4 regions of the Ensifer sp. ENS10 genome follow, and region 1 is predicted to be linked to each of the others. Evidence: riboswitches for the same ligand, from Rfam matches in the RefSeq annotation. Region 1 holds a riboswitch; each other region holds the start of a gene.
What was found. A riboswitch is a leader RNA that binds a small molecule or an ion and turns the genes downstream of it on or off. The one in region 1 is predicted to bind cobalamin.
Positions count from the first base shown of each region.

Region 2: it holds a riboswitch for cobalamin, as region 1 does, so the genes downstream of both, IB265_RS11520 (CbtB-domain containing protein) here and IB265_RS04035 (aromatic ring-hydroxylating dioxygenase subunit alpha) in region 1, are expected to answer to the same signal.
Region 3: it holds a riboswitch for cobalamin, as region 1 does, so the genes downstream of both, IB265_RS09095 (DUF1636 domain-containing protein) here and IB265_RS04035 (aromatic ring-hydroxylating dioxygenase subunit alpha) in region 1, are expected to answer to the same signal.
Region 4: it holds a riboswitch for cobalamin, as region 1 does, so the genes downstream of both, bluB (5,6-dimethylbenzimidazole synthase) here and IB265_RS04035 (aromatic ring-hydroxylating dioxygenase subunit alpha) in region 1, are expected to answer to the same signal.

Region 1 is NZ_JACVAS010000001.1:835,231-842,981, forward strand. Features, by position in the region: gene IB265_RS04015 (DUF1217 domain-containing protein) at 1-709, shown strand, start outside; gene IB265_RS04020 (FAD-binding oxidoreductase) at 780-2,213, opposite strand; gene IB265_RS04025 (L-threonylcarbamoyladenylate synthase) at 2,358-3,332, opposite strand; gene IB265_RS04030 (DUF6656 family protein) at 3,412-4,011, opposite strand; cobalamin riboswitch at 4,325-4,534, shown strand; gene IB265_RS04035 (aromatic ring-hydroxylating dioxygenase subunit alpha) at 4,638-5,882, shown strand; gene IB265_RS04040 (hybrid-cluster NAD(P)-dependent oxidoreductase) at 5,884-6,978, shown strand; gene IB265_RS04045 (glycoside hydrolase family 25 protein) at 6,983-7,751, opposite strand, start outside.
Region 2 is NZ_JACVAS010000002.1:939,453-947,203, forward strand. Features, by position in the region: gene IB265_RS11480 (crotonase/enoyl-CoA hydratase family protein) at 1-390, shown strand, start outside; gene IB265_RS11485 (helix-turn-helix transcriptional regulator) at 441-803, shown strand; gene IB265_RS11490 (hypothetical protein) at 800-1,135, shown strand; gene IB265_RS11495 (IS110 family transposase) at 1,199-2,368, shown strand; gene IB265_RS11500 (SRPBCC domain-containing protein) at 2,669-2,920, shown strand; gene IB265_RS11505 (DUF1772 domain-containing protein) at 2,989-3,468, opposite strand; gene IB265_RS11510 (NAD(P)H-binding protein) at 3,465-4,295, opposite strand; gene IB265_RS11515 (TetR/AcrR family transcriptional regulator) at 4,399-5,091, shown strand; cobalamin riboswitch at 5,090-5,353, shown strand; gene IB265_RS11520 (CbtB-domain containing protein) at 5,395-5,571, shown strand; gene IB265_RS11525 (CbtA family protein) at 5,767-6,564, shown strand; gene IB265_RS11530 ((2Fe-2S)-binding protein) at 6,615-7,463, opposite strand; gene IB265_RS11535 (glucoamylase family protein) at 7,460-7,751, opposite strand, start outside.
Region 3 is NZ_JACVAS010000002.1:439,373-447,123, forward strand. Features, by position in the region: gene IB265_RS09070 (mechanosensitive ion channel domain-containing protein) at 1-2,081, opposite strand, end outside; gene IB265_RS09075 (DUF924 family protein) at 2,208-2,768, opposite strand; gene IB265_RS09080 (iron ABC transporter permease) at 2,998-4,065, opposite strand; gene IB265_RS09085 (ABC transporter substrate-binding protein) at 4,069-4,866, opposite strand; gene IB265_RS37720 (ABC transporter ATP-binding protein) at 4,793-5,737, opposite strand; gene IB265_RS09095 (DUF1636 domain-containing protein) at 5,898-6,311, opposite strand; cobalamin riboswitch at 6,416-6,632, opposite strand; gene IB265_RS09100 (DUF1330 domain-containing protein) at 6,848-7,141, shown strand; gene aspT (aspartate-alanine antiporter) at 7,663-7,751, shown strand, end outside.
Region 4 is NZ_JACVAS010000002.1:194,609-202,359, reverse strand. Features, by position in the region: gene IB265_RS07915 (ankyrin repeat domain-containing protein) at 1-426, shown strand, start outside; gene IB265_RS07910 (GGDEF domain-containing protein) at 672-2,219, shown strand; gene IB265_RS07905 (LacI family DNA-binding transcriptional regulator) at 2,194-3,213, opposite strand; gene IB265_RS07900 (phytanoyl-CoA dioxygenase family protein) at 3,318-4,511, shown strand; gene IB265_RS07895 (SDR family oxidoreductase) at 4,601-5,413, shown strand; cobalamin riboswitch at 5,555-5,767, shown strand; gene bluB (5,6-dimethylbenzimidazole synthase) at 5,813-6,508, shown strand; gene IB265_RS07885 (DUF2865 domain-containing protein) at 6,626-7,732, opposite strand.

The sequences.
Region 1 (7,751 bases):
AGCCAAGTACTACACGGCCGAGATCGAGAAGATCGAGACGCTCGACGCCTTCCTGGCGAACCGGCGGCTGGTCGATTTCGTGCTCGTCGGGTCCGGCATCGATCCGGGAACGGTCAAGACCGAATACCTCAAGGACATGTTCACGTCCAACCTGGACGATCCCAAGAGCTTCATCAATACCGATCCGAACGGGCTGAAGTACCGCGGGATCGTCGCCTCCTTCAACTTCGACACAGACGGCAAGATCGTCCGGGGCGAGGCCGGCCAGATCCAGACCCGGCGCGGATTGATCACCACGGTCGACCTCTATCTCAATCAGTCGCTCGAGGAGTCCGAAGGCGCCGACAACGGCGGCGTTCGCCTGGCGCTCTATTTCAAGCGCAAGGCCCCGGAGATCAACACGGCTTACGACATCCTGGCCGAGACCGCCCTGTTCCAGGTTATCAAGACGGCCTACAGCATGCCGGAGGGGCTGCAGAACGCCAAGATCGAGGCGCAGGCCGCCTATATCGAGCGCGTCGTCAACATCAAGGATCTGCAGGATCCCGGGAAGCTCGAGAAGCTCCTGCAGCGGTTCACGGCACTTTATGACGTCGAAAACAACACGGACGTATCACCGGGGCTGGCGATCCTCAGCGGTAGCGGCGGAGGCGGCGTCAGCGCCGAGACGCTCCTGTCTCTCTCGCAGTTGCGCGCAGGCGGTCGCTGAGTCAGGTTGCGTAAAGTGCAGCGAGCCCTTTGCGGCAGGTGCTTAAGCCTGCCGCAGAAGACTGCCCGCTTCACCGGTCGGCGCGCAGCACCTTGTCAGGGTTCATGATGCCCGCCGGATCGAAGGCGTGCTTGATCCGTTGCATCAGCTCGATCTCGATCGGTGCGCGGATTTCTGCGAGCTCGTCGCGCTTCAGCTGGCCTATGCCGTGTTCGGCCGAGATCGAGCCGTTATATCTCAGAACGATACCGTGCACGATCGCGTTGATCTCGCGCCAGCGATCGAGGAAGGCCTGCTTGTCGGCGCCGACCGGCTGCGAAATGTTGTAGTGGATGTTGCCGTCGCCCATGTGGCCGAAAGAGCAGATGCGCGCGCCTGGGATCGCCTTCATGACGGCGGCGTCCGCCTCCTTCATAAAGGCAGGAATGCTGGAAACGGGCACTGAGACGTCGTGCTTGATCGAGCCGCCCTCGGGTTTCTGCGCCGGCGACATGCTTTCGCGCATATGCCACAGCGCCTTGCCTTGCGTCTCGTTGGCGGCGATCACGGCGTTTTCGACGAGACCGGCGGCAAAGCCCTGTTCCAGGAGGTCGTTGACCATGCGCTCGGCGCTTTCGGCCGAATCCGAGGTCGAGATGTCGATCAGCGCGTACCAAGGATGGACGGTGTCCATCGGGTCGCGAACGCCGGGAATATGTTTCGTCGTGAATTCGACGCCGAGGCGCGGCATCAGCTCGAAGCCGGTCAGCGCCGGCCCGCAAAGGCTGGCGGCCTTTTCGAAGAGAGCGAGCGCATGCTCCACACTGCCGACACCGGCGAAGGCTACCTGATGTCCAAGCGGTTTCGGGAATAGCTTGAGCACCGCGCCGGTGATGACGCCGAGCGTGCCCTCGGCGCCGATGAAGAGGTCGCGCAGGTCGTAGCCGGTATTGTCCTTCTTCAGCCGGCGCAGCCCGTCCCAAATTTCGCCGGTTGGCAACACGACCTCGAGGCCGAGGCAGAGCTGGCGCATGTTGCCATAGGCGAGCACCGCCGTGCCGCCGGCATTGGTGGAGAGATTGCCGCCGATACGCGCGGAGCCTTCCGATCCGAGCGACAGCGGGAACAGGCGATTGTGATCGTCCGCCGCCTTCTGGATGTCGGCGAGAATGCATCCGGCGTCCGCGACGATCACGTTGCCGACCGGATCCACGTCGCGAATCCGGTTCAGCCGTTCGAGCGAAAGCACGATGTCCGCTTTGCCTTCCCGCGGGATCTGTCCGGCCACGTGGCCGGTGTTGCCGCCCTGCGGTACGATCGCGGTGCGGGTCGCGCTGGCGAGTTTCATGATGCGAGAGACTTCGTCGACCGAACCGGGGCGAAGCACCATCGGCGTCGTGCCGCGAAAGAGCCCGCGGGATTCGACGAGATAGCGCGCCTTGTCCGCTTCGGCGGTGAGCGCATTGGCGCTGCCGACGATCTCGACGAAGGAGGCGATGAGTTCAGGAGAGGGAAGGGTCGTCATGAGTCTGCCTTCGCACTGCGCTTGAGCGCGCTATCGGATCGGTCGATCTGAAGACACGATCCTCGGTTCCTATCGGCTGCGATCATAACCGCAATCGCGGCCGTCCGGTGAGGGCGGGGTGCGGAGGAGAAGCCGCACGCGATCTCACCCTCGCGGCGCCGCCGCACGCTGCAGCCGGTCGATGATCGCTTCTCCCAATCCTTCCGAAGGGATCGGCCCGAAGGCGATCGTCGCAGCGCCGCTGGCGTCGGCCCGCTTCATGTAGTCGAAGAGATTGGCTGCCGCTTCGTGAAGATTTCCGGTCGGGCTGAGATCGAGAACGATGGCCGCCTGTTCCTCGCCGGCGATCCGGCCGCCGCCGTAGCGGATCAAGGCCTCGCCCGCACGCACATCGGCAACATCGAGCCTGACGGCCGCGCCGGGCGCGTAGTGGGAGGCCAGCATGCCCGGCGCCTCGATCGTTGCTCCCGCCGTTTCCGGTCGGATCACCGGACGATCGAGCAGGCGCTCGATTTCTGCGGCATCGAGGCCGCCGGGGCGGAGCAGCCGGATCTCGTCGCCATCGACCTTGATGATCGTGGACTCCAAGCCGATTTCGGCCGGGCCTGCGTCGAGGATCAGTTTCAGCTTTTCGCCGAGATCCGCATCGACATGGACCGCACTGGTCGGGCTGATCTTGCCCGAGGTGTTGGCGCTGGGCGCTGCGAGCGGCCGCCCGAAGCGGGCGATCACCCGGCGCGAAAAGCCGTCGGGCATGCGGATGCCAAGCGTGTCGAGGCCGGCCGAGGCCAGCGCATGCACGCTGCTATCGGGCCGCTGCGGCAAGATCAGCGTCAGGGGTCCGGGCCAGAAGGTTTCCGCCAGGCGTCGGGAAATCGGGTCGAAGCGCACATGGGCCTCGGCCATCGCCATGTCGGAGACATGCGAGATCAGCGGATTGAAGCGCGGCCGGCCCTTCATCTCGTAGATGCGGCTGATCGCATCGGGATTGGTGGCGTCGGCGGCAAGGCCATAGACGGTTTCGGTGGGAATGGCGACCGGTTCGCCTTCGGCAAGAACGGCGCAGGCGCGTTCGATCGCCCGGTCCGGTTCCCTGCCTGTGTCGATGATCTCTGCCATGCCGTTTCCTTTCCGACGCTTCCTTAACGGACGTGCCGGGAAAACAGAACGATTTTTTTGGGGGCGTTCGGTTGCTGCCTCAGAGACTGCGGATAATGCGGCGCAGCGCGGAGTCCCGGGCACCCAGCATCAGCACGTTCTTGAGAGCAACCTTGGGGTCGTCCGTGCGGAAGAGGAGCCCGTTGTCGCGGACGTTGCGGTTGATGACCATCTGTCCGTCTTCGGCGTTCGGCTCGATCGCGACCGCGAAATACATGCGGGAATAGCCGCTCTGGATACGGTCGAAGAAATGCGTCTCATCACCAAGGTCGCTGAAGAAATTGGCGAAGTAGAACGACCAGGTGATGTCCTTGGAAGGCGTGACCGCCGTCCGCGCCGCCGTCACATGGCAATAGCCGAGATGCGGCTTGCCGACGAGCGTGCGGTGAAAAATCAGCTTGGGAAACTGGATCGAGGCATGAAAGCCGTTGATCCGCTTGTGCGTCGTGTCACCGGCGGTCGCGAGCTTCTTGCCGGTCCTGTCCGCGACTTCTTCGTAGCTCAGATACCGTCGCTCGCTCGGCAGCCATTGCCGGCGGTTGATCCTGCCGGTGCGCAGAAACTCGGTGTGAACGGCCGTCTTCGGCATGACCGCCGGCGGCTTCTCGGCCGCAGCGTCGTAATATCTGAACTTTGCCATGATCGTCAGTGTGCCATCTGCCTGCCGGACATCTTCGTCCGCCGGCAAGCCTAGTGGCTTATGGTTAATGAAGGATTTCCTTTCGTTCGCGGAAGATGCCCCTGCACATTCATGGGAATGTCGCAAACGGGCGAAGCCTTCCTGTGTCTGCGTCATGTCAGTCACAAAAGACGGCATCTGCCCAATTTTTGATCTATCTATATGTTTATAAAGTGAAAAATTCTCGCATCCGTTTCCAAAAGGCGGTTTCGATCGTGTCGTCATTCTGGAATTGAATGTCGCTATCCGGCGCCTGCCGAGGCGCCTTCCGCGCTTACATATCCTTACTCAAGGTGTCGTCTTCCAAAGGGGAAGGCGGAGAATTGGGAAGCCGGTCAAATCCCGGCGCTGCCCCCGCAACGGTGGTGGAGCGAAAGCCTCGGCAAAAGGCCACTGGACGGTTTTCCGTCCGGGAAGGCGCCGGGCTGGTCCTTCGAAGGACGGCTCCTGAGCCCGGAAACCAGCCTTGACAGACATAACCGTAACGGGTTGCGGCGGGCAGCCGGATCGGAGCCTAAAACGCATGGGCGTGCGCCCATGCGGGTTCCTGTCCTGCCTCTCCGAAACATGGCGCATGAGGACAGGACATGGATACCAAGACCGATATGCTTCGCAAGCTGAAGGGCCGGCGTGACGGCTACAGCCTCGATCGGGCCTTCTACATCGACCCCGACTATTACCGGCAGGACCTGGAAAACATCTGGTATCGGGATTGGCTGTTCATCGGCCACGATTGCGAAATCCCGCGGGCCGGCAACTATTTCACCGTCCAGGTCGGCGACTATCCGGTCGTCATCACCCGCGATCGCCAGGGCACGATCCGCGCGCTCCACAACTCCTGCCGCCACCGCGGCTCCCGCGTCTGCACGCAGCACAAGGGCTCTTCGGCAAAGCTCGTCTGTCCCTATCATCAATGGACCTACGAGCTCGACGGCTCGCTGCTCTTCGCACGCCAGATGGGCGAAGACTTCGACAAGGCAGCCCACAGCCTGAAGCAGATCCATTGCGAAACGGTCGGCGGCTACATCTTCATCAACCTGTCGGAGACGCCGGCGGATTTCGCCGCCTTCCGCGAGCTGGCATTCCCCTACCTCGCGCCGCACCGGCTGGGAGAGACCAAGGTCGCCTTCGAAAGCACCATCATCGAAAAGGGCAACTGGAAGCTCGTCTGGGAGAACAACCGCGAGTGCTACCACTGCGCCGCCAATCACCCCGAACTCTGCCGGACCTATCCGGAAGCGCCGACCGCGACCGGGGTGCAGGGCGCCAAGGACGATCCGGTGATTGCCGCCCATTGGGCGAAGTGCGAGGCCGAGGGCCTGCCGAGCGAGTTCCGGATGTCGCCGACCGGCCAGTTCCGCGCCGCGCGCATGCCGCTGGTCGATAATGCCGAAAGCTACACCATGTCGGGTGCGCCCGCCGTAAAAAGGGCGCTGTCGGCCGATGTCAGGCAGAAGCAGATCGGCACGCTCCTGATGTTCCATTACCCCACGACCTGGAACCACGTGCTTTCGGATCACGCCATCACCTTCCGCGTGTTGCCGCTGGGGCCGGAACTCACGCAGGTGACAACGAAGTGGCTGGTCCACAAGGACGCGGTCGAAGGTGTCGACTACACGCTCGAGGATCTGACTCATGTCTGGACCGAGACCAACGACCAGGATCGCCAGATCGTCGAGGAAAATGCCTTCGGCATCCGCTCGCCGGCCTATGAGCCCGGTCCGTATTCGCCGGAGCACGAGGGTGGCGTGATGCAGTTCGTCGAATGGTACTGCAAGTTCATGGAGCAGCGCCTGCAGGGCGATGCGGCTCCGCTCTCAAAGGTCGCCTGACATGCAGATGGCGTCCTCCTTCCATCATTTCGACGAACTGCATGTCTGGATCGACCGGCAGCAGATGCTCGAATGCACATCGGCGGTTGTCGAAACCGCCGATGTCATGACCTTCACCTTCCGTGCGGAGAAGCCCGCCTGGTTTCGTTATCTGCCCGGCCAGTTCGTCACCCTCGAATTGCCGGTCGCCGACGAACCGGTCATGCGCACCTACACCCTGTCGTCGACGCCATCGCGACCGCTGTCAATTGCCGTCACGGTGAAGGCGCAGGCCGACAGCGTCGGCACCCGCTGGATGTTCGATCACCTGAAGCCGGGCATGAAGCTCCGGGCTTTTGGACCGCTCGGAGATTTCAGCTTCGTCCGTCATCCCGGCGAAAAGTACCTGTTTATCTCCGCCGGATCCGGCATCACCCCGATGATGTCGATGACGCGCTGGATGGCCGACTGCGTGCCGGAGACCGATGTCACCTTCATCTCCTGTGCTCGCCGGCCGGACGACCTTCTGTTTCGCTCGGAGCTCGAGGTTCTGGCGACACAGATGTCCGGGCTGAACCTCGGCTTCATCGTCGAGGGGCACGAGGCGCGTCACGGCTGGCATGGCCTGCGCGGCCGCATCGACGGTGCCAAGCTACCGTTGCTCGCTCCCGACTTCCAGGAGCGCACGGTGTTCTGCTGCGGTCCGGAACCGTTCATGCGCGGTGTGCGCGAGATGCTGAAGGCAGCCGGCTTCGACATGGCCCGCTATCACGAGGAGAGCTTCCAGCCGGCGGCAGCACCTGCCGCGGAAGAGATCGCCGTGCGCGCCGGTGCCGGCGATGATGGTGAGGTTCAGGCGGCCAAGGTCGCCTTCACCATGAGCGGCAAGGAGGTCGAGGCGAAACCCGGCCAAACGATCCTGCAGACGGCGCGTGCCAATGGTGTGAGGATCGGCGCTGCCTGCGAGGGCGGTATCTGCGGCACCTGCCGGGTGATGAAGGTCGCGGGCGAGGTCGAGATGAACCACAATGGCGGTATTCTCGATGACGAGATCGACGAGGGCTACATCCTCGCCTGCTGCTCGCGGCCGCTGGGAGATGTCCAGATCGAAGCCTGAAGGATCAGGGCGTGTTGCAGGGCGCAGGCTTGATTGCAACGCGCCGTAGCGTGTCGGCATTGGCAACTGCGCTGCCACAACCGCCCTGTGCCGCATCATCGGCGGCGACCGCCACCTGTAGGGCGCGCTCGTGGCGAGCGAAGTCGATCGAGCCTGTCACCAACATGTCGACGCCGCTGCCGGCGCCGCTCGTGGCACCGGCACGGCTGACAAGCAGCGGCTCGCTAAGCGTTGCGGTCGCCCGTGCGACCGCGTGCATGCCCGTCCCTTGCTCGGCTTGAGCGACGAGGGCGAGCGGCAATGGCTTTTCAGGCAGCAAGGCACCCTGCGCCCAAATCGCTTTCAGCGCCAGCGGCGACATTGCAGCGACATTCACGTCGATATCGTCGAGCGTCCCCGGCACCCGGTAGGGGCAACGCCGCTTGCCGCAATTGATGCCGGACGAGAACTGCCACAACGCATAGCTTTCCCAATTGCCCATCGGGAAGACCTGGCGGATATCCGGCTTGTAGCGCGCGTACCAGAGCGGCAGGCGCGACAGCAGCCGGTGCTTGGCGCGGTGCGCGGCGATATATTTGGCCGTGATGTGGTTGGTATAGAGGATCGGATAACGTCCGGTGCGGGTCTTGACGTGGCCGGCGAAGATCGCGGCATCCTCTAGCGACATGTATTTCTCGGCATCGATGCCCTCGAGATCGAGAACCATCAACTCGTCGTCGCGCGGCTCGGCGTAGTCGAGGAAATGGTTTGCTTGGTCGACGGGATTGCCGGGA
Region 2 (7,751 bases), on a different contig from region 1:
CCGCCGACCTTCGGCGGCACCCAGCGCCTGCCGCGGCTTGCCGGCCGCAAGCGCGCACTCGAATTGCTGTTGACGGGTGAGGATTTTTCGCCGGAACGCGCTAGGGATATCGGGCTCGTCAATCACGTCGTCGCCCATGAGGAGCTGATGCCCGCCGCCCGCGACCTGGCCAGCCGCATCATGGGCTATTCCCCGCTTGCCGTCCGCTCGATCATCACCGCCGTCACCCGCGGCCTCAACATGTCGATCGCAGAGGGGCTGCTGGTGGAAAGCGAACAGTTCGCCCAGATGGTGCCGACCGACGATCTCTCCGATGCGCTCGCCGCCTGGAAGCGACGGCACGTCCACGACGACCCGCCGCGCGACGGTTCCTTCTCGCGCCACTACTAAATTCAACCAAACGGTTGACAATCTTCGCAATCGAAGTGATATTCAACAACATGGTTGAATATCAGAACGAACATCTCGATGCCGTGTTCCACGCGCTTTCGGATCCGACGCGCCGCGCCATGCTCCAGAACCTTTCGCAAGGCGAGAGACTGGTCGGCGAGCTTGCGGCCCCCTTCTCGATCTCGCTGGCCGCGGCATCGAAGCACATCAAGGTGCTGGAAGGAGCAGGTCTCGTGCGCCGCGAAGTGAAAGGTCGCACGCATGTATGCCGCCTCGATGCAGCGCCGATGCATGCAGGTATGGAGTGGATGCGCCACTACGAAGCCTTCTGGCGAACGCGCATTGACGCACTTGAGGCGCTGCTGCTCGCCGACGACGCAACTGTTCAAAACGATACGGAGGAAAAGCCATGACATCGCCTGCCACAGCCTTTGCCAGCGCCGACTACGGCCGCGTCATCGCCCCCGATGCGGTGCGCATCGAACGCCTGCTTCCCGGCCCGATCGAGCGGGTCTGGTCCTATCTGACAGAGGAAAACAAGCGCCGGCTCTGGATGGCATCGGGAACGATCGGCTCTTCCGAGGGTGCAGCGGTCGAACACGTCTTCCGCCATTCGGAACTGACGACAGAGGATGATCGACCGCCGAAAAAATACGCCGATCACGCCGGCGAGGTTCGCAAGCACGGGCATGTGCTCGCCTGGGAGCCACCGCGCCTGCTCGCCTATAGATCCCATGAGGAGTGAACAGCGGCCGGCGCTCTGGCAGAGTGAGGCTGCATCAAAGCGCTCGCTCAGGAGGAGTAGGTTATGAGAACTACGTCCGTTCACTCAGAAACGCCGACCGCCATCCGCACCGATCTTGGCGCAATTTTTGTGTCTTTGGAATTGAGCCGATCGAGCTGGCTCATCACTTCGCTGTCTCCAGGCAGCGGTGAGAAAATGTCAAAACACTCAATTGACAGTGGCGACATTCCCGAGCTGCGGCTTCGGTTTGCCCAGATACAGGAAAAGGCGCGGCTGCGAACGGGAAGAACGTTTCCGATCGTCACGATTCAGGAGGCGGGGTTGGACGGTTTTTGGATACACCGTGTGTTGGAAGCAAGCGGGATCGAGAGCTACGTTGTCGACGCGGCATCGATCGCGACGTCACGTCGGCGCCGGCGCGCAAAGACCGACAGGATTGATGGCCAAGCACTGGTCCGGGCACTCCTCGCGTTCAAGCGCGGTGAGCCGCGGGTATGCGCGATGGTAAAGGCGCCGAGTCACGAGGATGAAGATCGGCGCCGCATCTGCCGGGAGCGCAAAGTGCTCATTGCGGAACGGGTGAGGCATGTCAACCGCATCAAGGGGTTGCTCTTCGCCCAGGGTGTCAGCGGGTACGAACCTCTGCATAAGAACCGGCGCAATCGGCTCGAAGATCTCCAGACCGGAGACGGACGCGCGTTGCCGGTGCATATCAAGTCACAAATAATGCGTGAACTCGATCGGCTTGAGTTGTTGCTTGAACAGATCGCTGCGGTGGAGAGCGAGCGGAATTCCTTGCTATCTGTACATGAAGGCTCTGCGCATGGAACACCGGCGGCAATGCTGCTGGCCATCAGGGGTGTTGGAGCTGAGTTTGCCACCATTCTCTGGAGCGAGGGGCTATACCGGCATTTCGACAATCGGCGACAGGTGGCTGCCTACGCAGGCTTAGCACCCACCCCTTGGCAGAGCGGAACCATCGATCAGGAACAAGGCATTTCCAAAACAGGCAATCCCCGATTGCGCACGACAATGATTCAGCTGGCCTGGTTATGGCTGCGCAACCAGCCGGGATCGGTGCTCAGCCGCTGGTTTGTGGATCGGGTCCAGTCAAATGGTGGACGTTTGAAGAAAACCGCGATCGTCGCACTAGCGCGCAAACTGCTGATCGCACTTTGGAGATACGTTACCGCAGGCGTCACCATTGAAGGCGTTGTGATGAAGACCGCCTAACGGCGGCCCTTAGCGAATCCAGAAATCCACCAGGGCTGATCAATCCTGGTGGATCCGGTGAACGAACCTCGTCGCAGTTTGGCTTAAAATGCCGCCCTATAGAATGGTTCCGTTCTCCTGAGCCTTGCCGCTACGCAAGCGGGATAGTGGTGCTGTCGAACATAACGGCGACCGAATGTGAGTTGGATCCGGCGACGGATGCGCGCCGGCTCATGCATGCTGGCTCAGACCACGGGTTTGCAAGAAATGGGAGAAAGAACGCTATGTATTGATGATCGATCTTGACGTCAAAATCCTCATGTGAGCTGGGACGAAGGCACGGATACGCCCTCCGAGGTCCGCTTCGAACTCAGCCCGCGCGGCGACAAGGTGCTGCTGATCGTCACCCATACCCGGATCGCCAACCGCGGCATCATGACGAGCTTCTCCGCCGGCTGGCACGTGCATCTCGACCTGTTGCGCGACCTTTTGGAAGGAGAGCAGCCTGCAGCCTTCTGGAGCAAGTTTGCTGAGCTTGAACAGCAGTACGACGCGCGCATCCCCAAGCGCTGACCGCCCGAGGTGACGAGACCTCAGAAGGGTGCACCGGCAAGGATTGACCGCCTTGCCGGTGCTTTTTGTCACGTGCGGGCGAAACCGAGGATGAAGAGCGCCAGCGAACCGATCGAGGCGAAGGTGCGCACGTGGTTCCACCAGACCCAATCGGTGAGATAGCGCCCAAGCCACAGATCGGTCGCGGCCTGCCCGGGTGCAGCGGCCGCAAGCGCGTCGTTCATCGGCACGTTGAAGACGATCGTCACCAGAAGCACGCCGACGACATAGACCAGGCCGCCCGCGGCCAGCAGCCATCGGCCCTCGCCGCCCGAAATGAACGCGACGACAATCAGCGCCAGGCCAAGCAGCGCCGTGCCCATGAAGGCGCTGAGGAAGATCGGGTTCTGGATGACGACGTTGATGGCGTTCATCGCGGCGATCCCCTGCTCCGGCGGCAGCCGCGACAAGGCTTGCATGATGCAGACCGAAAAGATGAAGAACAACCCGGCCATCAGGCCGGAACCGATCGCGGCGGCAAACGCCAGAGCGGGGATCAGCGGGATCATGCGGCAATACTCCAGACACCAGTTGCTGCGGTCTCGCGGGCGTAGGTTGCAAAGTCGCGCGGCCGCCGCCCAAGCACGCGCTCGACGTCAGACGTCACACTCGAATTGCGCCCGTCGAGCACCGAGGTGAAGAGATAGCGGATGAGTTCGACATAGTCATCAGGCACACCGTCAGCCTGCAATTGCGCGGCGAAGTCGCCAACCGGCACGGCCTGATAGGAGATCGGGCGTTTGGCCGCGGCAGCGATCTCGGCCACGGCTTCAGCAAAGGTCATCAGCCGCGGGCCGGTCAGAGAATAGACCTTGCCGACATGATCATCGTCGAGAAGCGCTTCAACCGCGACGTCAGCGATGTCGTCGCAGCTGACGAAAGGCTCGGTGACTGTATCCACGGGCAGGAAGACCGAACCGCTTGAGACCCCCTCGGCCAGGAAGCCTTCGTTGAAGTTTTCGAAGAACCAGCTCCCCCGAACGATCGTCCAGTCAGCGCCGGAGGCCTGCAATTCGCGCTCGGCCGCTTCCGCCTCGTCCTCGCCGCGCCCCGACAAGAGCACCAGCCGCCTGATGCCGGCGCCCACGGCAAGGCTTGCGAACTTGCGGATGGTCTCAACAGAGCCGGGCACCGCCAGATCGGGCTGGTAGCAGACATAGATGCGATCGACATTTTCGAGCACAGGCGCCCAGGTCGCCTCGTCCGTCCAGTCAAAGGACGGTGATGCCGAGCGGGCGCCGATGCGCACCGCAACACCCCGCTCTTGAAGGCGCTCAGCCACCCGCCGCCCCGTCTTGCCGGTACCGCCCAAAACCAGTGTGACTTTCTGAGACATCGTTTCCTCCTAAGGTTCATCAACAAACATGAGCATCTCTCACATTTGCAAATGTGATAAATCCTCGTATTTTAAGAGTCAAGCCAAAATGTGAGCATCACTCATGATTTCAGAAACAAGCCCATCCGCGGTTCCCGCCGAAGACGAAACCGCCCTGCGCCGGACACCCAGCCAGAAACGCAGCCGCGAGCGCGTCGAACAGATCCTAGCCTGCGCGACGGCGCTCATTCAGGAAAAGGGCAGCGACGCCATGCGCATGAGCGAAGTTGCTGAAAAGGCTGGAATTTCGATCGGATCGCTCTACCAGTACTTCCCCGACAAGGCGGCGATCGTGCGCACGCTGGCCGAGCGCTACAATGCCATGTGCAACGAGTGCATCGCGGCCGAGCTTGCCAAGGTCACATCGCTCGCAGAACTGCGCGACGCCTTCTGCGTGCTGTTCGACATCTACTACGACATGTTTCTGGCCGAGCCCGTCATGCGCGACATCTGGTCGGCAATGCAGGCCGACAAGGCGCTGCGCGAGATCGATCTTCTGCAAAGCCGCGCCGGCGGAAAACTGCTTGCCGATGTCTGGGCCCGGCTTGTGCCCGAAACCCCGCGCGAAACCATCGACAGTGCCGCTTTCCTGATCATGCATCTCGGCGATTGCACCATGCGGCTTGCGGTGTCGGTCGATCGCGCCGAGGGCGACCGCATCGTCGAGGCCTATAAACGCATGATCATCCGCGATTTTGTCGCGGATGGACCGGGCGGCGGCGCAAGTCCAATTGACATATTAGGGGTGCGATCCTAATCATCAGAGATCGATTGGTTCCCGGGACACGAACGTGTTTCGGGAGTAAACGGGAACGTGACGGATGGACCCATGCTGGGCATTCACATCACGGCCGACCCCGCGACTGTAGAGCGACGTCGATCTGCCATTCCGGAGCGATCCGGAAGAAGCCACTGGAAGAGACCACGAGAGGGTGGTCGATCTGGGAAGGCGAGGCTGATCCAGGGCTTCCCGCCCAGCGCCGTGAGCCAGGAAACCTGCCACTCGATACGGGCATAGGGCCCACACCGGGAATTTCCCGATGCCATCACGGAGGTTGTCATGGCTACGTCTACTGTTTCGAGCATTCCGCTCTCCCTCAGCGATCGTCTGACCGCTGGCGTCATCGCGCTTTTCATCGGCGCATTCCTCGTCTTCGGTGCCGGCCTTGCCAATTCGGCCGTGCTGCACGACACCGCGCACGACACCCGCCACTCCTACGGCTTCCCCTGCCACTAAGACGATGTTCCGGAACGTAACTCACGTTCCGCATCGAAGTGTCTGCGGACATGAACGCATCCGGCCTGTGCCGGATGTCGGTGTTTGTGCATGCCGGTTTCGTCCGGCGCGCAACGGCCATCCGCATGGCAGAACGGGAAGGCTTGCAAACCACGCCGCAGCGCGTGGCTTTTGCCGTTATCGAGGGACTTCAAGATGATTGTCAGAACGCTTCTGGCCGCGATCGTGGCTGGACTGATTGCCGGTGTCTTCATGACCGGCGCCCAGGAATTTCGGGTAACCCCGCTGATCCTGCATGCGGAGGAATTCGAAGGCGAGGCTCCGGCCGCAACCGAACAGCCCGCTGCACAGCCTGGAACGACGCAACCCGCCGCCGAGGGCCATGACCAGCATTCGTCGCTGAAGGCGGTCTCACCGCTTTCCGCCATGCTCGATGCCCTGTCGCCGATCACGCCAGCCTATGCGCATGAGGGCGAACACGAGGAAGGCGGCATCATGTTCGGTATGAGCCGGTTCTCCGGCACACTCATTGCCAACCTCGTCACCGGCTCCGGCTTCGGCCTGCTCCTGGCCGGCGTCAGCCTGGTGATCGGCTACCCGATCACGCTTAGGAACGGCGCGCTCTGGGGCGCCTGCGGCTGGCTTGCCGTGCACATGCTGCCGGCAATCGGCCTGCCGCCGGAACTGCCGGGTTTCCCGGCCGCCGAACTCGGCGACCGCCAAACCTGGTGGCTGGCGACCGTCGCCCTCTCCGCAGTCGGTCTCTATCTCGTCGTCCTGCGCGAAGAAATCGTGTCCAAGGTCGTCGGCCTCGCGTTGATCGCCGCGCCGCACGTCTACGGCGCGCCGCAGCCGGTCGATATTACGAGCAACGTTCCGGCCGTGCTCGGCGCCGAGTTTGCGGTTGCCGCACTCGCCACCACGCTCGCCTTCTGGATCGTGCTTGGCGTCGTCTCCGGCTTCATCAACGAGCGTTTCGCGAGAGCAAACTGATCCGGCCGATCACGCCCCCCCATGGGCACCTGAACAAACGACGGCGGGGTTCAGGCCCCGCCGTTTTGCATGAGATGCGCGGCCAGCCGCGCGCGGCGATCGTCCGGCTCCAGCAGGACGCAGGTATCGCAGAAGCTGCCACCCTCCGTTTGGAAGTAGAGGCAACAGCCGCAACGGATCCGATATTGGCGCGACAGTTGCGCGCCGCTTGCCGGATCGACCGCGGAGATCTCCTCGTAGCAGAGCTCTTCCGAGAACAACCGCGAGCCCCGCCGCTTGACGATCGCAAGCGCCTCGGCCATGCCGCGCGCCTCGTCACCGATCGCGCGACCGATCTCCAGGAACGCTCCGGCAAGGGAATCCGCTGCCAGCCGCCACTGCGCCCCGGAAGAAAGCCCGGTGCGCTTTTTCAGGACCGCGATGACCGGCGCCAGATGGGCCGTGAAGCCGCGCTCGAAAGCGCTGATGCCTTCGGCATGCTGCGGCCCTTCCGCCACACCGAGGCGGAAATGATAACGCTTGCCGGCAACTTCCCGATCATGGTGAAGGCGGGTCCACTCTTCGAAGCGAAGCCCGGCGATCTGCGCCTGAAGACCCGCGCCAAGATAGAGCGCGCCGAGAACCACACTCAGCTGGCGGCTGTAGAAGGCGATCAGATGTGCCGCCCGAATCCGGTCCGTCATGCCGATTGCGAAAAAGTCCTGATAGGCAAGGCTCTGCTCGATCCCGGTCCCACCAGCGGCCCAGAAGGCGGCCGGTGCGCTGAAGGCACTGTCCGCCGGCCCGAGCGAGACACCGGCGTCGGGGAACTGCGCGTGCAACCGCTCGACCACTGCCAGCGCCTGCGGCGGATATCCCTCGACCGTCCGCGCCATCCGCTGGTGATTTCTCGAATTCATGCCGTCTCCGTCGCCAGCCAGCCGCCCTCATATCCCGCGCGCTCAAGACCGCGCCGGATCGCCGGCAGGCTGCGTGTCAGCTCCCAGACGAAGCCGCTCCGCCAATTCTCGATCATCATCACGACGAGCCCCTGGTCAAGGCCGACGACACGCTCGTCGATCCAACCCGCAGGCCCCTCGCCTGCAAGGCTCGGATTGAACCCGCCCGGAAAGCGCCCTTCCTTCAGAAGCCCGGGATAGCCGGCCGCGACATGGCCGAGGGCCGATAGGGACGCATCCGGATCGAAA
Region 3 (7,751 bases), on a different contig from region 1:
AGCGAGAGAGCACCGGCGACGAGCGCGAGGTTCGAGAGATCGATGCCCGCTGCCGAGAGGCCGATGAGGCACGCAAGGCCGACGCCGGTATAGCCGATGCCGGTGCGGATCGAGTTGCGCACGCCGGCATCGACCCGGCTTCTCGCCATGATGTTGCCGTCGATCCAGCGCTGCACGAAGCGGGTGACCGCAAAACCGAGCGCGAAGAACAGGACGCCCGCGAGGATGCCGACTAGCGAGATGGTGATCGAGCCGATCCTGATCTCGGTCACCATCCGGTAGGCCCAGGACTCGATGTCGGCGACCTGGAAGCCCCACTGCAAGAGGATCAGCGGGATGAAGACCATCACGACCAGGGCATAGATGCTGAGGCCCGCGGCAAGACCGATCTGGTCGAGCGCCACCTGTTCCAGATTGTAGCGGCGCTCGAGATAGCGCCCGGCCGCCGTCTCGGCAAACGCACCCTGCTTGGCCACGGCCCGGCCGGTGAGAATGCCGATATACATCGTCACCAGGATCGCGCCGGTGATGATGATCTGCGTGGCGATGAAGCGGGCGAGACCGACATAGCCGGAGACGGCCGCAATGATCAGCAAGGCCCCGGTCGCAAGCAGCGCGAACGACACCAGCCGCGGCCAGGCGCGGCCATGGGCATCGAAGGACTCGTCCTTTCTGAGCGTCGGCTTGATCCAGGCCGACGCCATGATGATGAGGCCGATGACGATCGAGGCGATGTAGCTCTTGACGACGGTCAGCACCACCGGCGAGCCGAGCGCCTCGCTGACGCCGCCGAACAGGTAATCAAGACCGTTGACCAGCGCCATGGCGAAGATCGCGATCATCAGCATCCTGGCGCCGCGATCGGAAACCCTGACGAGCCGCCAGCGCGCATCGCGCGGCGACAACACCGCCTGGGCGAGCCTTGTCACGAAGAACACCACCACCGCCACCCCCAGCGTAATGGCAATGATCGGTGCGATGTCGGAGCGCAGCACGTTGAAGCCGCGCAGGAACAGGAAGCTTGAAATCGCGAAGGCGGCCGAGGCGATCGTCGGGATTAGCGTGGACCAGAAGGCGACCGACAGGCGGCGGAAGTAGCTCGGCTCCTCATCGGTAATGTCATGCTGGATCAGCGGGCGAAAGAGCCTGCGGCTGCCGGCAAGGAACACGAGCGCCGCCAGCAGCGACAGGAACAGCGCCGTCAAAAGCGGCACGCGCTTGTAGTTCCAGGCAAAGCTCAGCCAGCTCCCGACACTGCGCGAGAGCACGCGCGTTTCGTCCGCCGTCGCCGTCAGAGCGTCGTCGAACATGCCGGTCGAGACTTCGGTGTTCTTCAGCAGCGTGTTGGAAAACAGCGCGCGCCTTGTCGCGGTAATGGTGTTGGAAAGCTTCGTCGCCTGGATCGAAAGACCCTCGGCCTCGCCGGTGAGCGCGTTGATGGCGCCGCGCTCGACCATCAGCCGTTTGCGCTCTGCGGTCACGATGTCGGCTTCGGGCGGCTGTCCCTCGGCCGGCGGATCGCCGAGTTCGGTGAGCCGCCCCTTGATTTCGTCGAGGCGCGGCCGGGTCGAGACCGACACGCCGATGATTTGCTTGGCGAGCGCGTCGACCTGAACCTTGAGGTCGGCAAGCACGATGTCGTCGTCCTTGGCCTTGTCGACGAGGTCCGTCAGCCGCTTGAGATCCTCGGCGGCCTTGGAAAGCTGATCGGCCGCCTGGCTCTGGGCCGGCGGCGTGGCATCCTCCGGAACCGCCTCGCCGGCCGGCGGGGTTGCCGTCTGCGCCGGCTGAACCGCCGTCGCGGCCGGCTGGGTGGCAGCGCCGGGTGTCGCGCCGCCGGGTGCCGCGCCTTTGTCAGCGGGCTGCGCACCATCCTGCGCGGGTGCCGCCGCCTTGCCGGCTGGTTGCGTTGCGGTCTGGGCCGGCTGAGCCGGCGTCGCCTTCTGCTCTGGCTGAGTTGCGCTCTGGGTCGTACCTTGTGCCGGTTGCGTCGTGCCTTGCGCCATGACCGGGCCGGCGGCGGCAAGCGCCAGCAGGCAGACGAGAATGGCAGGCAATTTTCCGACAGAACGCAATTTCATGATCCTTGCAGGTTGAGACCATGGTGCGGAATCGCGTCAGTGGTCGTCACAATGCGGTGTGAATACGAAAGACGGCGGAAAGATGCAAAAGACGCCGCCAATTGCGCTCCAGCGCCGGATTTTTCGTCAGAAGCCGGCGCCGGGCTGTGCCAGATAGGCAAGCTCGGCGTCTGTCGAGACGCGGGCCAGGAGCGCATTTCGGTGCGGGAAGCGGCCGAATTGTTCGATCACCTCGCGGTGGCGGATGGCATAGTCGAGATAGTCGGCATCGCCGAGTTCGGTGAAAAGCTTCACCGACATGGTCTGGTCGGTCAGGTTTTCCGAATGCTCGAACGGCAGATAGACGAAGGCGCGCGCTTCCGGCTTGATCGCCATGTCGGCACCGATGCCGACGGCAAGCTTCGCCTCGTGCAGTGCCAGGCAATCGGTCGCGAAGGCAAGCGGCGTGCCGCGATACATGTTGCGCGGCATCTGGTCGAGCAGGATGATCGCCGCCAGCCGGTTCTCCGGCGTTGCGCGCCAGATCTCGCTGACCCCGCGGGCAAGCGCCAGGTGCGATGCCTGGAAACGACGAATGCAGGCCTTATCCAGTTCGCCGCTCATCGTGAACCAGTCGTCATAGGTGAGCTCGCCGAACCAGAAGCTCAAAACGTCATCCGGCGTGCAGATTTCAACTTCGTTCGTCATTTGCTCCCTCGCACCGCTCTTCTGCCGGTCCTGCCCCTTTCGAGGCCTGATCGGGCAGCCATGCATGCGCTACAGCGCCGCGCGTCTTATCAGACGCGCAATGGTCGCTGTAGCACTTTGATTTTCTGCATGTCTTTGTCCTTAAATCGAGTTCGATTCAAGGAGACATGCGCTAAGACATAGGCGCGGACCGGCCCATTTCCATGCATGCCCAATGTCGATGCACGCCTTACGCGCGCCGCGTGAGGATGGCAACAAAGGCGATGCCGCCGACAATGCCGGTAACGACGCCGATCGGCATGTCCTCCGGCGCCATGATGACGCGGGCCACGAGGTCGGCCATGATCAGCGTCAAGGCGCCAAAGAAGGCCGAGAACGGGATGACCCGGACATTGTCGCTGCCGGCAAAGAGCCGCACGAAATGCGGCACCATCAGCCCGACGAAGCCGATCGCTCCGGAAAAGGCCACCATGACCCCGGTCAGGAGCGCGGTGACGACGAAGAGCGTCAGACGGAAGCGGCGCACGGGAATGCCGAGCGTCATCGCCGTCTCGTCGCCCATGGCAAGCGCGTTGATTTCCCGCGATCGGACGACCAGCCAGCCGAGCGAGACTGACAGCACGAGCGCCGGATAGATGAGATGCGGCCATTGCGCCAGGCCAAGGCCGCCGAGCATCCAGAAGATCACCGTGTGCGTCGCCCGCGGATCCCCCAGGAAGATCATGAGATTGCCGATCGACGTCAGCACGAAGGCGACGGCGACGCCGGCAAGCACCAGGCGATCGGCACTGGTGCCTAGAGCGCGGGAAACGAAAGCGACCAGCACGGTTGCCAGCAGCGCGCCGCCAAAGGCAAAGAGCGGCACCGTGAGAAGACCGAGGATCATTCCGGTGTGGAGCAGTGCGACGATCGCCCCGAGCGCGCCGCCCGAGGAGACGCCGAGCAGATGCGGATCGGCAAGCGGATTGCGCGTGACCGATTGCAGCACGGCGCCTGTCAGCGCCAATCCGGCGCCGACAAGCCCCGCCAGCATGACCCGCGGCAGGCGCACGTCCCAGACGATGCTTTCGCGCCCCGCCGACCAGAAGGCCTCGACGCTGCCGGGCGCGAGCTTGCTGGCGACGATCGACCAGACGGTGGTTACCGGGATCGGCGCCGAGCCGAGCGACACGCCCACGGTCACAGTCAGAAGAAGCAAAAGCAGCGCCGCGAACACCCCGACCCCGCCGCGGATCGCCCGAACGGAGAGAACCCGCGAAACGGTAGCGGGACCAGGCGACGTATCCTCAGCCAGCATCGGTTACAGGCCTTCGCCGTGAAAGACCTCGGCGAGCCGGGCAATGGCGTCGATGTTGCGCGGCCCCGGCGTCGCCTCGACATAATCGAGGACCACGAAGCGGTCGTTTTTCACCGCATCGATATTGGCGAAGGCCGGATTGTTCTTCATGAAGGCAATCTTGTCCTCGGCCTTCACCTCGCCGTAGTTGACGATCACCACGACCTCCGGATTGCGATCGATCACCGGCTCCCAGGAGACCTCCACCCAGCTCTTGTCGACGTCGTCCATGATGTTGGCGCCACCGGCCGCCTCGATCATCGCCGTCGGGATGCCGAAGCGGCCGGATGTGAAGGGCTTTTCTTCGCCGGAATCATAGACGAAGACGCGCGTCGGCTTTTCGCGGCCGGCATTTGCCTCGGTGATCGCGGCCAGTTGGCGGCGGTAGCCGTCGACCAGCGCCTCGGCGCGATCCTCGACCCCGAAGATGCGGCCGAGGTTGAGGAGATCGACGAACATGTCGCCCATCGTAGGCTTTTCCCTGGCCATGACATGGATGCAGGATTCGGTCAGTTCGTAGACGCCGATCTTGAACGGCGCCAAGGTCTCGGGCGTCACCTCGCCGCCGACCTTCATGCCGTAGTTCCAGCCGGCGAAGAAGAAATCGGCGTCGGCGTTGAGGAGCACTTCCTTGGTCGGATATTTCTCCGCAAGCTCCGGCAGTTCCTTGACGCCCTCGCGCAGCTTTTCATCCAGCGTCTTCCAGCCGGAAACGCCGGTGTAGCCGACCATGTGGTCCTGCAGTTTCAGCGCCAGCATCATCTCGACCAGATTGACGTCGTTGGCGATCGCCCGCTTCGGCGCGGCATCGAAGGTCACCTCGCGGTTGCAGCTCTTGACGGTGACCGGATAGGCGAGCGCCGGCACAGCAGTGGCGATGAGAAACAGGAAGGCAGAGGAGGCAATGTTGATCTTCATGAAATGGATCCCGAGGAAGTGAAAAGGAGAAACGGGCGGTGCCGGCAACGGCGGTGCTGTGGGCGGTGGCGGTGACACCGAAGGCGGAGGACAGCGCCCGCGGGCTCAGCACCGCGTCGGGTGTGCCAAAGGCGGTGAGCCGCCCCGCCGTCACGATCGCCACGTCAGTCGCGAATTCGGCGGCGAGATTGATGTCGTGCAGCGTCGATACGATCGTCAGCTTCAGCGTCTGCAAGAGCTCGAGGATTTCGAGCTGGTGGCGGATGTCGAGATGGTTGGTCGGCTCATCGAGGATGATGATGCGCGGCTCCTGGGCAAGCGCCCGGGCAATCAGCACCCGCTGTTTCTCGCCGCCCGAGAGCGTCGAGAACTGGCGGCCGGCCAGATGGGCGAGATCGAGATGGGAGAGCGCGTGCTGCACGCGCTCACGGTCGGTGTCCGTCCAGCCGTTGAGCCCCTCCCGCCGCGGGATGCGGCCCATCATCACCACGTCGCGCACGCTGAAGGGAAAATCGCCGGGCATTTCCTGAAGCACGACGGCGATCGTTTTCGCCGCTTCGCGCGCCGAGGTCGACCAGAGGTCGACGCCGTCGACCTCGATGCGGCCCGCATTCGGCTGCACCGCCCGGTAAAGGCAGCGCAGAAGCGAGGTCTTGCCGGCCCCGTTCGGCCCGAGGATCGCAAGCCGGCTGCCCGCCTCGATCGCGAAGTCCATGTCGTCGACCAGCTTCAACCCCGGGCGCGGCCCCCAGCAAAGCCCCTTAACGCGAAGGGCGGCTCCTGTTGCGGTGCAGGTCATGGTCTGATCCCACCCCGGCAGCGCCACGCGTCCATCCCCGACGCACCAAACGCGCTTGAGCGCATGCGTGTCGCACTCATTGGAAATGGCCCGCAACGTCTTCGGAGACGAGCATGGCCGCCGGGATGCGGGCGAGCGTCTTGCCCTTCAGTCCGCGCGGCCGTTCGGCAGCCCGCGTCATGCCGTCGCCGCGCTCCACATAGGTGGCGGCAAAGCGGACGAGATCGTCGATGTCCTCTTCCGGCGAAATGTCGCCAAAGAGATAGGTCGCCTTGCCCGTCGCCTGGAAGGCGATGGTGCAGGGGCGCGTGCATGCCGCCATGCAGACCGTGCCGGCAATCGAGAAATCACTATCGAGCGGCGCGCCGAGGGCGGCAATGCTGCGGTTGAGCCGCTTTATCAGCTCGGCGCCCGGCATGCAGGGGCCGCCGGTAAAGCGGCAATCGGTGCAGACCGTTATCTTATGCTGTCTTGAAGTCGGCTCAGCCATTCTCTCTCTCCGCCGGACTGACGGCAAGAGATGGCGAAGCGGCAGGGTGACGGAAAACCGTCGCGCGAAAGCCAGTTCTTTTCCATCGGAACACCCCGTCCGTTGTGGTTGATCGGTTCGATGGCAGGTCTCCTGGCTCGCGGGTCGCGGCGCATCCACGTCTTCCCGGCCTTTGGCCAGTGACATGGTGTGAATGCGCTGTCCGCTCACAGTTGCGGGGGCAGCCACGGTTTCGGTCCCGTCAGGGTCGTCCGTTCCGTGTTCCCTTTTCAGCCGCTTCCGCATTGTCGCGGACGCAGCACCATCGCGCTCTTCCTCGCATGAATCGGCAGCGGATACAACCGATGGGGTTGGGCGGCCGGGATCTATCAACATGCCGCGTTTCGTCATGTACCGACTGTTATAAAATAACATAACAACAATCAACAAGGAAATGATCCTAAGTCACCCTGCCGGCCGCCGCGGGCGAGAGTCTCGCCTGACGGCGACGACCGGCGTATCCTTGCTCCTTGGCTTGTCGGGAAAGGAGCTCTGCCATGGCTGCCTATTTGATCGCCGATGTCGATATCACCGATGCAGCGACCTTCGAGGAATACAAAAGAGAGGTGCCGGCGACGGAGGCCCGCTATGGCGGGCGTTATCTCGGCCGCGGTGGCGCAACCCGGGTGCTTGAAGGCGACTGGGAACCGCACCGGCTCGTCATCCTTGAGTTCCCGGACATGCAAGCCTTGCTCTCCTGGTACCAATCGCCGGACTATCAGCGCCTGAAGGCGATCCGTGAGCGCTGTGCCAGGACACGGATCATAGCACTCGAAGGCGTCGCCATCTGAAGCGGAGCGCAAGACTGGCCGCAATTGCCGGCCTTGCTCGTGAAACGAACGGATGAGCGCCCCCGTCACTTCAAGCTTCGCGGCGCGCGGATGAAGCAACTGCGGGGGCATGTGCTCCGGGTCCATCGACATGCGGCGTTTCGTCATGTCCATCCGTTATGCGATAACATAGAAATACAATGCCAGAGTTGAATAGCCGGCGAAATCCGCCGTAGTGGGACCGTGTGCCTTCATCGGGACCGGCGCGCCGCCGCCCTCCCGAACTTGCCTTCGCACGACCGCCCGACCCGACGCTTTCGGACCGATGCCGCGCAGCGCTCATCAGCCCCCACTGGCCGCAAAAGCCAGAAATTTAACGTACGTTACGCTCACGTAACCCCAAGGCCGTTGAGAAAATCAGCAGCCGAAGCGACAATTGCCAAAGCTAGGATTGGGCATCGACAAGCCACCGATAAAATCAACTTAGCCGCGCAAGTCCCGAAATGAAGTGATGGCAACGCAACTTTCTACAGGGGATGGCAGTGAATCCAATTGACTTCTTCGTCGAGACGCTTCGGACCTATCCGCCGGTCGCCGTCTTCCTCGCCCTCGGCATCGGTTTCCTGATCGG
Region 4 (7,751 bases), on a different contig from region 1:
CACGGTGCCAATTCAACGGCCCGTGATCCCTACCACCATGCGCCGCCGATCGGCTGGGCCGAGTACAACGGCAAGGCCGAGATGGTGCGCTTCCTGAAGGAGCAGCCGCTGGATATCTTCGCGGCCGCGGCCTTCGGCATGGTCGAATGGGTTGCCGAAATCCTCGATCGGGAGCCAGAGTTGCTCGAAACGCCGTTCGGAAGGTTCCGGGGGCGCGGCCGTCCGGAACCGCAACAGGATTGGATGACGCCACTGGCGTTCGCCGTGGTCAACGGGCAGCCGGCCGCTGTGCGGCTGCTTCTCGATCGAGGCGCAAACGCCGGCATACGTGACGGTGTCGCGGGCCCCTCGATACGAGATCTGGCGCGTGACAAGGGCAATGAGGAGGTCATCGCATTGCTGCGCCCGGCAGCCGTTCCGAAATAGAACGCTCCGTCCAAATGGGGAGCGCTGACATTGGTTTGCGCTCCCTGTAATCCGCCTGCGACTGCTGATTGCTGGCGGATTCAGCCGGTTGAAATCGTTAAGTATTTCAACACCAGCTTATTTAAGCCAAACTTTGATTTTGATCGCTACGGTGCTGCCCAAGTTGGCCGCCGTGGCTGCGTATCGCGCTTGGAGAGGCGCGAGAATGCGCGCGACAGCCGGCCGGACGAGGGGGCGATCGCATCATGGACAAGACTTTGCGGCTGGCGAAGCGGAGCAGAACGGTTTGGGCGATCCATGCCGCCTGCACCCTGGTCGCGGTTCTGATCATCGCGAGCCTCATTTTCGTTCTGGATCGGTCCGTCGCCGAGGCGGATCGCTTCGGCCTTTCGGCGGAGCGCCGGCTGGTGGCAAACGAACTGCGCCACCAGATGGATGCCGTCGTTCAGTTTCAGGCGCAGCTTTCCTTCTGGGACAAGACCTACGAAGAACTGGCCAAGGGGCACGTCAGCGACGCATTCGTTGCGGACGAGCTGTCGGGCTGGCTGTGGGAAGACTACGGCTTCTCCTGGCTGATCATGACGGGCGTGGATCACAACACGTCGACTGTGTTGAAGGACGGTGTTGCCGTGCCGAGCGAGACGGCCCGTGTCCCGCTCGAAGAGGTCGATGACCTGCTCGACGAGGCCAAACGCCGCTACGATAACGTGCTCAGAAACAACCCCGGCTCCTACGTGCTCGATGTCGTGACGCCCGACCCGCAATCGCTGATGCCGTCCGTACCCGGGATCCACGCCGTGGACTTGCGCGAGATCGACGGGCGCATGAGCGTCGCCGTGGTGCAGGCGGTCATCCCGGAAACGCTGGCCGTTCCAGCGGAGCGCCGGGCGCCGGTGCTCATGGTTTCGGTGCGACCGGTGACGGCCAAGATGACGCGAGAGATCGCGACGCGTTTGGGCGTCCGGGGTCTTGCTTTCGTGCCATTGACCGAGCGGCCGAAGGGCAGCGTCTACACATCGGTCGGCCGCTGTTCTGACGCCTCCTGTCTGGTGGCGGCTTGGATGCCGCAATCGCCTGGCGGGTTCGTGCGCGCCGAGTTGCTGCCGAGCGTCATCGTGATGGCAATCGTCGCAGCGCTGCTGATGGCGTTCGTTGCCTTCCGCTTCTCGACGCTCTTTGCCGCCTTGCAGCAGAGCGAGGCACTCAACCGGCACCTCGCCAAGCACGATCGGCTGACGGGGCTGCTGAATCGCAGCGGCTTCGACGACATGCTGGCGGCGGCGCTGTTGAAGGCAAAGACGCACCCGTTCACGCTCGTCTATGCCGACCTCGACGCGTTCAAGGCGGTCAACGACCGCTATGGTCATGCGGCCGGCGACGCTGTTCTTGTCGCTATGGCCGAGCGTTTCCGAAACCGCGCCGGACCCAAGGGTACTGTGGCACGGCTCGGCGGCGACGAGTTCGCAATCATCCTCGGCGATTGCAGCGAGGCCGAAGCCCGTGGGCTTGCGGCCGGTCTTGTCGCCGATGCGCAGACACCAGTTGGGTTCAACGGCCAGCTGCTGGTCGTCGGCGGCAGCGCCGGCATCGCCTTCGCGCCGCGCCATGGTTTGACCGCGCGTGCCTTGCTGCTGGCGGCAGATGAGGCGCTCTATCTTGCCAAGCGACGTGGCCGCAACCGCGTCGAGACCGCTGACGATACGGTGCTGCCGGGTGAAACCACCGGCGAGCAGCCAACCGCCGGGCCAAGCGGCCTGGGCGATTTTTCTACTCCGGTACGTTATAGGGCGTGATGACCACCACGGCCGAAAGCTGAGGGCCGACTGCGGCGGACGGCACGCGGCCGTAAAGCATGATGGTGCGGAAGGCCGTGCGCGCGTCGGTCTTCAGGTCGTGATGCAGGACGAAATGAATGCGCCGCGCGCGCAGCAGCGCCAGATTGTCATCGTCGAGATCATGGGCGATGTAGAGCGCGCAGTTGCGGTTGAGGCGATCGAAGGCTGCCAGCACCGAGCGGTTGCCGCCGCCGATCGAATAGGCGGCATTGATGTCGGGGTTGGCGGCGAGCGCTGCGTCCGCCAGCGCGCCGGTTTCGCTATCGCGACCATGCCCCTCGCTGATCTCGACGATCCTGATTGTCGGATAGTGCTGACGCAGCACTCGGCGGAAGCCGATCTCCCGCTCTTCCTCGCCGCGGAAGCGGCCGCTGGATAGCGTCACGAGGACCGTGGCCGCGGCACCTGCAAAGCGTTCGCCAATCAGATAGGCAGCCGTTTCTCCGGCCGCCCGGTTGTCGGCGCCCGCATAGGCGGTGCGCTGGGAGTTGGGAAGGTCGGTCACCAGCGTCACGACGGGAATACCGCCTGTCTCGAAGCGTGCGACGGCGCCGACGATCTCGGGCACATCCGGCGCCTTCAATACCAGCCCGTCGGTTCCGCGCAGGCGGATGCGGTCGAGCAGTTGCGCGATGTCCTGCGGGCGCATGGTCTCGGCGAAGTGAAAACGGCAGCGAAAGATCGTCGGCGCCAGCGTGATGGCCTCGCTTTCGAAGGCTCGCCGGACCGCATCGGTAAAGCGCTCCGGCGCCTCCATGACGATATCGATCGCGAACTTGCGGCCCTGAATGTCGAGCCCCGCCTGCTGCTTCTCCAGCTCCTCGATGGCCGCGCGAACCCTGGCGATGGTCTGGCGGCGAACGCCCGGGCGCTCGTTGAGCACGCGATCGACCGTCGCGGTACTGAGGCCGGCCTGAAAGGCAATGTCCTTGACCAGAAACGGATGGGCCATCGCCGCTGCTCTCCTGATGGATTTTTGATGGATTCTTGCTCTATATCATGTTTTGCCGCCGCCTATAGTCGTGTCCATCAAGATGTTCCGGAGGAGGAAACGGGATGAAGACCGACAACAGTGCGAGGCAGCGGATCGAGCGTGTCTGGCTCACCGAAGCGGCCTGCGATATCGAAGCGTTCCGCGCGGAAGTCGAGCGTCGGACCAACCTGGCCGACTATCCCTATGCTTCAAGCTGCGACCAGAACGTATTGATCTACAATAGCGTCGAGCTGATTGCCGCCTGCGGCAATGCAGAAACGCGGCGGGCGGTGCTTGCCGAAATCTGTGAGGCGCTGGCGACCGGCCCCGGTGTGGCGGTCTTCAAGCGCGCCTTTGCCGACACCGCCGCGGTGGATGTCGCGAGCACCGTCTTCGACGAGATCATCGAGGAGCAGCATCGCAGCAACAGCGGCGGCGGCGACCACTTCGCCAAGCCTGGCGCCAATGATCGCATCTGGAACTCGCTGGAAAAGCACTGCCTGAAGGCGCCGGCGAATTTTGCCGCCTACTACGGCAATGCCATCATTGCGCTTGTCAGCGAAGCCTGGCTTGGGCCGAATTACCAGATGACGGCGCAGGTGAACCGCGTCAATCCGGGCGGCGCGGCACAATCGGCGCACCGGGACTACCATCTCGGCTTCCAGACCGCCGCGGTGATCGAGCAGTACCCTCTCCATGTTCACAAGCTTTCGCCGGTGCTGACCCTGCAAGGGGCGGTCGCCCATTGCGACATGCCGCTTGAAAGCGGGCCGACCCTGTTTTTGCCCTATAGCCAGACCTATGTGCCGGGTTATCTGGCGCTCAATCGGCCGGAGTTCCGGGCCTATTTCGACGAGCATCATGTCCAGCTTCCGCTCGAGAAGGGCGATGTGGTCTTCTTCAATCCGGCGCTCTTCCACGCCGCCGGCAACAACCGCTCCACCGACATCCGCCGCGTGGCGAACCTGCTGCAGGTGTCCTCGGCCTTTGGCCGGGCGATGGAAACGGTCGATCGGCTGACGATGAGCGCGACGCTCTATCCGGCCTTGAAGGCGTTGCTGGCGAAGGGCAAGCTGACCGAAGCGGAAGCGGCCAATGCCATCGCGTCCTGCGCCGAGGGCTATTCCTTCCCAACCAATCTCGACCGCGATCCGCCGCTTGGCGGGCTGGCGCCGAAGACCCAGGCGCAGTTGATGCGCGAGGCACTGGCCGCAGGAACGAGCGAGCAGGATTTTCAGTCGGCACTCGACGCGCAGGCGAAGCGCAAGCTGAGCTGACGGGTCAGTCTCACAATTGACAGGCTCCCGGTGCGTTTCGCTCGGGAGCCGTAGCTGTTTCACACGATCATCTGCGAGGGAGGAACTCGATGAACGGACAGATGCAAGGCAAGATCGCCATCGTCACCGGCGGCACGCAAGGGCTGGGCGCAACGATCGCCGGTCTATTCGCCGAACGCGGTGCGGCGGGTATCGTCATTTGTGGACGCAATACCGCCAAGGGAAAGGCGAAGGCCGAAGAAATCGGCAAGGCAAGCGGCGCGAAAGTGGTCTATGTCGAGGCCGATCTTGAAAAGGTGGACGACGCGCGCAAGGTCGTTGCCGCCTGCGATGCGGAATTCGGTCGGGTCGATGCGCTGGTCAATGCCGCCGCCATCACCGATCGCGGCACGATCCTGGACACGACACCGGAACTCTTCGACCGGATGTTCGCCATCAATGTGCGGGCGCCGTTCTTCCTGATGCAGGAGACGGTGAAGGTGATGCGGCGCGAGCGAACGGAAGGCACCATCGTCAATATCGGCTCGATGTCGGCAATGGCCGGGCAGCCCTTCATTGCGGCCTATTGCTCGTCGAAAGGCGCTCTGGAGACGCTGACCAAGAACACTGCCTATGCGCTTCTGCGCAACCGCATCCGCGTCAACGGCCTGAATATCGGCTGGATGGCTTCCGAAGGCGAGGACCGCATCCAGCGCGAATTTCACGGCGCTGCCGCGGATTGGCTCGAAAAGGCGGCCGCCAGCCAACCCTTCGGCAGGCTCGTCGATCCGGCCGAGGTGGCGCGAGCCTGCGCCTACCTGTCTTCGGCGGAATCCGGGCTGATGACCGGATCGGTGATCTGCTTCGACCAATCGGTCTGGGGCGGCTATGACGGTTCGCCCCATCCGGTGGCGCCGCTCTAGATCACGAAGATTTTGGGTCGGATCGATCCAAAATCATAAACGTGATCGGTCCTTAGAAGTTAGAGCGGAATGCGGGCGGAAAACTGCGTGCACTTTTCCTCATCCCGCTCTGACGGGCGCTTGTCTTTCGCTGGTGGCTGTGCCCTTATGACGCCGTCAGGTGCCCGCGCAAGCGGGAGAATCGGGAATCCGGTGTCATTCCGGAACGTGCCCAACGCTGTGACGGGGACGGTCGCCTCTACAAGTGCCTTGAATTGATTCAAGGTTTTGCCACTGGATCTTAAATCGATCTGGGAAGGTGAGGCGACCGGTTGAACCGAAGTCAGAAGACCGGCCTGGCGAGATAGACCGAACCCCGCGCGGACGGCGGGAGGTTTTCGCATTGTTGGGGATCGAACGATGCTGACTGAACCGAAGGGCGGCCTTGCGGCTGCCGGTGCCTTCTCGCTGGATGAGCGGGAGGCTGTCTACCGCGCTATCGAAACACGCCGCGACGTGCGCGACGAATTCTTGGCAGAGCCTCTTCCCGACGATCTGGTGAAACGCCTGCTTACGGCGGCGCACAGTGCACCGTCGGTTGGCTTCATGCAGCCCTGGAATTTCGTACTGGTGCGGGGGGCAGAAACGCGCGAGCGCGTCTGGCAGGCGTTTCGCCGCGCCAATGATGAGGCGGCGCTGATGTTCGAGGCAGAGCAGCAGACCAAATACCGCTCGCTGAAACTCGAAGGCATTCGCAAGGCACCGCTCAGCATTTGCGTCACCTGTGACCGCACGCGCGGCGGCGCCGTCGTTCTCGGCCGCACGCACAATCCGCAGATGGATGTCTATTCGACGGTTTGCGCCGTGCAAAACCTGTGGCTTGCGGCCCGCGCCGAAGGAGTTGGCGTCGGCTGGGTCAGCATCTTTCACGAGGCCGAGATCAAGGCGATCCTCGGCATTCCCGATCATATCGAGATCGTCGCCTGGCTCTGCCTCGGTTATGTCGATCGCCTTTACCAGCAGCCCGAACTGGCGGTGAAGGGATGGCGGCAACGCCTGCCGCTGGAAGAGCTGGTGTTTGAGGAAGGCTGGGGGAACTGCGGCGAGAGTTCCTAAAACCCGTCTCGCAAAAGTGCGCAGCGGTTTTGCGATAACGACGTGCGAAGTATCAAAAACTTAAAGTGCAATGAGCGAATCTAAAAGATCGCGACGGGCTTTAAGGCGGCGCCAGGATCAGTTCTGGACCGGTTGATAGGCCGGTCCCTTCGGGTGCTTCAGGTCGATCGAGGTTTCTTCCTGCGGCAGGAAGGTCGGGCCGACGACGCGCACCTTGCTCTTGGACGGGTCGTAGGGCCGCTCCTCGGCCGGCGCCTTGGCGGTCGTGGTGTCCGCCGGTTTCTTGGTTTCGATCACGACGATGGACGACTGATCGTCGCCGATCTTGGTGCCGGTCGTCTTCGGCGAGGTTGCGGCAGTCTGCGGTATCTGGCAGCCGCACATGCCAGGCTTGCTGATGCCGCGGGTGCGATAGGCAAACGCATTGGGCATTTCGGTATAGGGTAGCCCGGTCACGGCCGAGACCATCTGTTCGCTCTCTTCCGTGTTGATATCGTGGAAGTAGAGTTCCGTTTCGGCGCCAGGGCAGCGCGCCCGGCAGGCCTGTTCGTCACGCGGGAAGTCGGCCGGCGTCGCATCCGAGGAGATCGGGAAGAAGGCGCCGTCGCAGGTGCGCACGCACATGGTCCTGAGCGTTCCGCGGTAATAGCCATCCTGCGGCGCATAACTGTCTTCGTTATGCCCGAGCATCGGCCCGTAGGCGTCCTCAGGTGGCAGGTCGGCAATGATGTTGCGGTGCGTTTCGGGCTCTTCGGGCTCGACGCTGGCGAACTCCTCGCTGTCGCTGTAGCAGCCGTTGATTTCAAGCGCGGCAAGGATGCGGCGGCGGCTGTCTTCGCTGCCGCCGGCGACGATCTGCTCGCGCTCCGACTTCAGCATGCGCAGATTGTCTTCCATCTCGGCGATGAGGCTGTCGAGCTCCCCGCAGCTGTCGGGGTCGCCGCCATCGAAGGTGACGACGCTGCCGCCACCGCAGCCCGCGCGGCGGCGGTCGTTCTTCGCCCGGCGCAGCTCGATATTCTGTCGTGAGATGGCGCTGGCATAGTCCCGGGCATCCGCAGTGGTGGCGACCATGTCGGGCAGTTGCGCAAGCCGGGTATTCAGCCGGTCGCACACGGTCGATGCCAGCGAAGGATCGGCACCGACCAGGGCCAGCGGCACAAGCACCACAGCGACGTGTTTCAAGCGCGGGAACACGGGCGAAGTCTCTTCCTGATGCCGCATGATGCCGGCCTTCTGATAT